2 regions of the Arthrobacter sp. GAS37 genome follow, and region 1 is predicted to be linked to the other one. Evidence: riboswitches for the same ligand, from Rfam matches in the RefSeq annotation. Region 1 holds a riboswitch; the other holds the start of a gene.
What was found. Region 1 has a riboswitch for cyclic di-AMP ahead of ABH924_RS03970 (NlpC/P60 family protein). Riboswitches for the same ligand answer to the same signal wherever they lie in the genome.

Region 1 (3,156 bases):
AGTCGCCTCCCACGCCTTTACGGATGGCGTGGTCAACCTTCTCGACGCGATGAACGAATACTCACCTGAAAACCGGGTCACCGTCAGCCGCCTGGCTGAACCGATCCAGGTGGAACCGGAACTTCTGGTGCAGCTGGACGAGGGCGGAATCCGCCCCGGAGCCAGGGTTTCCCTGGAACGTGTGGGGGAGTACATCTCCGTTCGCGTGCCCAATATCGACGGCGCGCTGGAGCTGCCGCCTGAGGTAGCCTCGCACGTGTTTGTCACGGTCGCCTAGCCGGCCTGGCGAGGCGGCCAGCAAAGATAACGAAATTATTACCGCGGGGGCTTAATCCCCTATAGTTTATTACTGGCGCCGATACCAAAGCGTTACCTGATCCGAAGCCGAGTTCTGCCAGCGGATCAGGTGGATTAGTCCATTCACTGGCAGAAGCGGAGGAACCACCATCGGCTGTCGAAAGACGGCCTTGGGGTGAAGTCCGCAGCGGAAGTGCAAACAGCGCAGGGCCCCTTCGGTAGCTCTGCGCTTCGCGCCCTTCACGCGGACCGGGTCCACGATCTCTCTGGCCCGAATCCGACAGCTAACTTCGCAGGCTTGCCAGAGAGGAAAACCTTGACTACGCAGAACACCAGGGGCCGCAGGCGCGCGTCCGGTCCTACTGCTGAGCTGCGGAGCACAAGCGCCGTCGAGCACGATCGGCCCCGCGATCCCCATCGCGAACTTCGCCGCCGCAAGGGTCCTTTGCGGCAGATAGCCGAGTTCGCTGCGGCGAGCGGGGCGGGACAGAAGGCCGGAGTGGCCCTTGCCGCGACGGGCCTCATCCTGACGGTCGCCATGCCGGGCACCGGCGCCATGACGGCCACGGCCGAATCGAACCAGGCCGCCTCGGCGGTGGGCACCCAGCCTGAGATTCCGGCCGCGGCAAGCGCCACGATCGACTTCAGCCGTGCTGCGGTTTCCACCACGGCGGATCCGGACAGCAAACTCAAGCAGCTCTTGAGTGCGCAGTCCGTCGGCACCATCAAGACGTCGTCCTCCAAAGGCACCCTGGGGGCGCCGCTGGACACACTGACCACGGCCTCGCCTTTCGGCTATCGTGTGAATCCCATCACGGGCGGCTTGGGGGAGTTCCACCGGGGCCAGGACTTCGTGGCCCAGTGCGGCACCCAGGTCCATGCCGCCGCCGCCGGCAAGGTCACTTTCGCTGGCTGGCATCCGTATGGCGGCGGAAACCGCATTGTGGTGGACCACGGCAACGGCCTGGAAACCACGTACAACCATTTGTCTTCGTTCAACGTCCAGGTGGGCCAGACGGTCAGCCGCGGCGATGTCATCGCATTGAGCGGCACCACCGGCGCCTCTACGGGCTGCCACCTCCATTTTGAAGTCATGGTCAACGGCGACGTCGTTGACCCCCTGGGCTGGCTGTAGCCAATCCGATGGAAGCCTCTCGCATGCTTGTCACGCTCCGTGACCTGAATGTGACATTGAGCCAAAACTCATGTACCGTCTAAGACGCATCAACTTTTAGAGAGTTGATGCACTCGAGTGGATTGCCTAGCTCTGCCACTGCTCGAGGTTCCGTTCGCAAAACATCGTCTGGCAGAGGCGGGGGACCCACTTTTGGTCATCTTCACCGATGGCCTTGGGGTTAAGTCGCACAACTTCCGAGAGGGAGAAGTGTGGCCGGATGACTCCCATCCGAATCCGACAGCTTACCTCGCGGGCATAGGGAGAGGCCTCTTAACGTGTCTTCACGCTCTACTGTTGCGCGCCACCGTGCCGCGGTCACCAAGACCAACTCGCTTGCCGTTATCGCTAAGACTGTCGGCAGCAACGCCGGTGGCGTAGGCCGTCAGGCAGCTGTTATCGCAGCTGCTTCAGGTCTGGTGCTCACTAGCGGTATTGCAGCCAACGCTGCAGAAACCAACGTCCCTCGCGAGTCCACTTCGACCTCCGCCCTGGAAGTCCAGTCCATCGCCCAAGCCAGCATTTCGGCCGACTCCTCCGTCGCCATCAAGTACGAGCGCCCGGCGGTCTCTACCGAGGCTGCTCCGGTTGTCGCAGCTCCGGTTGCCACGCAGGAAGCTGCTCCGGCTACGCAGGCTGCAACGGGTGCCGCTACCGGCTCCTCGACGCTCTCTGTCACCGCTGCTGTTTCACCTGCAACGAAGGTTGCCAGCGGCAAGGGCGCAGCAATTGCTGCCGCAGCTTACGCACAGCTTGGCGTTGCCCAGGACTGCACCGCCCTGGCTTCGAACTCCCTGGCCGCTGTTGGGATCAACTTCCACGGCTGGCCGGCAGACTACCTCTCTCTTGGCCGTACGGTCAGCGCCGCTGAAGCGCAGCCGGGAGACTTGGTCTACTACCAGAACGGTGGCATGGGCATGGCCCACATCGCCGTTTACGTCGGCAACGGCATGGCAGTCCACGGCGGCTGGAACGGTGGCACCACCGCCCTTTACAGCGTCAATGTCGGCTCCGGCCCGGTCTTCATCCGCGTTGGTGGCTAAATAGCTCCGGTTACATAGCTTCACTGGAACATCCCCGCTGGTCCGCCCGCGGGGATGTTCTGTTTTAACCAGCATGCGCTATGTGTCCGGCACGTGAACTTTGACCGACACTGCGCTGGAACTCCGGCAAGGATTCGTTGATCTGGCCTCCGAGTGTTTACTCTTAGGTTGTCGATCCACAGCCCGTACATGCAGAGGGCAGCCGGCCCTCGCGCCCCTGACGGGTGCGGCCGTGAAGAGGTACGTGCATGCGCACACTCGTTCTGAATGCTGGATATGAACCGCTGGCGGTAGTAACCTTCCGCCGGGCGCTGGTCCTTGTGCTCACCGGAAAAGCGAGCGTAGTGGCCGAAGGCGACGAGCCTGTCGTCGGGCCGCAGGAGATTCTCGGACGTCCCTCCGTGATTCTGCTCAATCGCTACATCCGGCCGAGGTACAACACCATCACGGCGGTTACACGCCGCGGCGTCTTGCGCCGTGACGGTCACCGCTGCGCCTATTGCGGGAAAGCAGCCCACACCATTGACCACGTCCACCCCAAATCCAGGGGCGGCGCGGATTCCTGGGAAAACCTGGTGGCAGCGTGCTTGCGCTGCAACAACGCCAAGAGTGACCACACTCCAGCCGAGATGGGCTGGAAAC
Region 2 (3,156 bases), on a different contig from region 1:
TATCCCCTGCTCAGAAACAGCTGCCGAGCGGCTTCCACGACTGCAGCCTTGGTTGCGACAGCTTGAGCTACCCGCCTGTCATTGTGCCGGATTTCCACGGAAAAAGAATAGCATTCTAGTGACTGGAATGCTATTCTAATGACCTCGAACACCTCAGGAGGCTTCGCGATGGACAGCAATGAGCCAGTGAACACCGTGGTTGTGGGCGCCGGGCAGGCAGGGCTCGCCACCGGATTCCACCTGAAGAAACACCGGCAAGACTTCCTCATCCTGGACTCGCAGGCCCGCGTCGGCGACGTGTGGCGGAACCGATGGGATTCCTTGCGGCTCTTCACCCCGGCGCAGCACGATTCCCTGCCCGGCATGCTATTTCCCGCCGCCCGAGGCAGCTTTCCCGGAAAAGACGCCATGGCCGAATACCTTGAGGAGTACGCCAGGAACTGGGAACTCCCGGTACGCCATGGTGCCCACGTCACCGGCATCGAGCGGGAGGACGGCCGGTTCCGAGTACAGTCAGGCTCCGGGTCGATCCTGGCCAAGAACGTTGTTGTTGCCACGGGCCCGAACGCGCAGCCAAGGATCCCGGCGTTCGCCGAGGATCTGGATCCCGGCATCCACCAACTCCACGGAGCGGAATACACCAACCAGGACTCGGTTCCACCCGGAGATGTCCTGGTGGTCGGCTCCGGCACCTCCGGCGTCGAAATCGCCCTGGAGCTCGCACCTACCCACCGCACCTACATTGCCGGAACCCCTCCCTTCCACATTCCAAGCCCCGTAACGCGATACGCCGGCGGGCTTTGGTGGCTCTTCATCCACAAGGTATTGAACAGATCCACCCCTATCGGCCGCAAAGTCGCGGTCGGGTTCACGAAGCACGGCGCGCCGCTGATCCGGGCCTCCACCCGAGAGCTCGACGCCGCGGGAGTCACCCGCCTGCCACGGCTGACGGGCACCCGCAAGGGCCAACCCCTGACCGACGAAGGCCACGCGATCCCGGTGTCCACGGTGATCTGGGCTACCGGTTACCAACCGGACTTTGGCTGGATCCGAGGACTTCCCGCGGATGAGGACGGCTGGCCGCTCACTTGCCGGGGCGCCGTTGAACAACTGCCAGGGCTGTTCTTCGTGGGCATGCCCTTCCAATACGGGCTGACCTCGGGCCTCGTGGGCGGGGTCGGCCGCGACGCCGAACACGTCGCAGGACTCATCGCCGGGCAGACTGAAGGTCCGCGGGACTAGGCTCGCGGAAGTTCTTGGCAAAAACCGGTTACCCCGCCCGTTATTCAAATGTGACTTTGCGTGCCGGCTGTTGTAGCGTCGAGGGGCGACCCAATCCCCAAATGGGCCGCTTCCGGGTTGACGCCGAGCTCTGCCGCAACCCGGAATCCGCCAGACCCGCGGCAGAGACGGGGGACCCAGAGTCTCCGGGCCTACTTCTCCACAGGCCCTCGGGGTGAAGCCGCCACGCGCGGCCGGACGGCCTCGTCCGAACCCGACAGCTAACCTCGAAGGCGTTGAGAGGCAATCACCATGTCCCCAATCATGGATCAGCCTCGCCGTGCCGAAGTGGCGGGCGAGAGCACCAAACCAACCGGACGTCGTCGGGCCAAAGACAGCGAACCGTTCATCGCGGCACCGGCTACTGAACCTTTGAGTTCGACAGCGGAACCCACCCGCGCGGCAACCCGGACGACGGCGGCGCCCACCACGCGCGCGGCCGCCCGCGCAGCCGAACGGAAGCGGGCTTCCCAAGCCAGCGAAACCGCCGCCATTCCGACGGTGACTGCTGCGACAGCTGAGCAAGCCAAACCTGAGAAGGCAGCCACAACGGCACTCCCGGCGACACCCCGTGCCGCCGTCGGTCCGGCATCGTTCACCGGTTCGTCCTTCAGCCGGGAACCACACGCCGTCCTCAAGAAGGCCGCCAGCATCCGGACGATGAGCAATCGAATGGCAGTGGTTGCAGGTGCCCTAGGCATCTTGTTGACCGCCGGTTCCCTGGGCCAAGCCCTTGAGTTGCCTTTCTTCGGTCAGGAATCCCGAGCCCAGGACGCTGCGAGCGCGGACAACAAAGACTCCACGCAATCCGGCGCTCCTTCCGCGGCGGCAAGTACTTCCCCCAGCGCTGCTGCATCACCTTCTGCAGCTACCCCAAGCGCCAAGTCCGGCCAGACCTCCGCGGGCCCGGCGCAACATTCGCCGCAAGGACCCGCCGCTGTCGAACCGTCGAGTGTCTCGGCACCGTCGATCTCCGTCCAGGTTCCTGCCGTCCCGTCAGCACTGCCCCCAAGCCTTACCCCGGTGCCTGTTCCTTCCAATCCGGTTCCGACCGGGCCAACGACCCCCACCCCGGCTCCCACCCCGGCTCCGACAGGGCCAACCACCCCAACCCCGACTCCGCCCCAGACCGGCACGCCCTCCCCCGCGCCCACAGGTTCTTGGAAGCCGCGGACCCCGACCAGTCCTAGTCCCACGCCACAGCCCACCCAACCCGGCGTGGATCTTGGGTCGATTTTGGACGCAGCAACCAAGGCCCTGCAGTGAGGATGGGACAGCATCGAAAGTCTGCCGTCGAGTTCAACAAGTAAGCCAGCGCGGCTTCCGGTACCAGCGGCTTCAAATCCGCGGACGGCCCGCCCAGCGGCGCGCTTTGAGCGTTGCGTGGAGTTCGAGCCGGGTCGCGCCATTCAGCGGGTCAGCACCGATAAGCTGGCGGACCCTGGCCAGCCGGTTGTAAATGCTGCTCCGATGCAGGTGGAGCTTCCCAGCCACGTCCTGCACGGAGCCGTCGCTGTCATAGAGGAGTTCGAGCAAGGGCAGCAGCTCGCCGTTGCGGTCAGCATCCTCGATCTCCTGGAAATGTGCCGAGCCCGAATCGTCCCAGCCACCGGGCGCCTGTAGCCGTTCGAACAATTGGTAAATCCCGGCCGAGCGGCTGTCCACGAGCTCTCCGAGTGGAGGATCGACGGCGGCAGCCTGGGCCGCGAGCTTCGACTGCCGGTACGCCCGGCCCAGCTGCCGGATGACTGAAAACGGCTCGCTGATGCCGAGAATGACGCGGTCCACCTTCCGGCCGGCGCGCTTGGCGAGTTCCAGCTGATAGTGGACCAAGACTTGGGCATGCTCCGCCCGTCCGCCGGTTTCGCGGAACAA

Region 2: it holds a riboswitch for cyclic di-AMP, as region 1 does, so the genes downstream of both, ABH924_RS14260 (hypothetical protein) here and ABH924_RS03970 (NlpC/P60 family protein) in region 1, are expected to answer to the same signal.

What each region holds. Positions count from the first base shown of each region.
Region 1 is NZ_JBIYDB010000003.1:65,388-68,543, reverse strand. Features, by position in the region: gene ABH924_RS03980 (metal-dependent transcriptional regulator) at 1-277, shown strand, start outside; cyclic di-AMP (ydaO/yuaA leader) riboswitch at 404-611, shown strand; gene ABH924_RS03975 (M23 family metallopeptidase) at 614-1,432, shown strand; cyclic di-AMP (ydaO/yuaA leader) riboswitch at 1,562-1,744, shown strand; gene ABH924_RS03970 (NlpC/P60 family protein) at 1,750-2,514, shown strand; gene ABH924_RS03965 (HNH endonuclease) at 2,763-3,156, shown strand, end outside.
Region 2 is NZ_JBIYDB010000016.1:77,710-80,865, reverse strand. Features, by position in the region: gene ABH924_RS14270 (TetR/AcrR family transcriptional regulator) at 1-98, opposite strand, end outside; gene ABH924_RS14265 (flavin-containing monooxygenase) at 139-1,242, shown strand; cyclic di-AMP (ydaO/yuaA leader) riboswitch at 1,381-1,531, shown strand; gene ABH924_RS14260 (hypothetical protein) at 1,534-2,547, shown strand; gene ABH924_RS14255 (PucR family transcriptional regulator) at 2,620-3,156, opposite strand, start outside.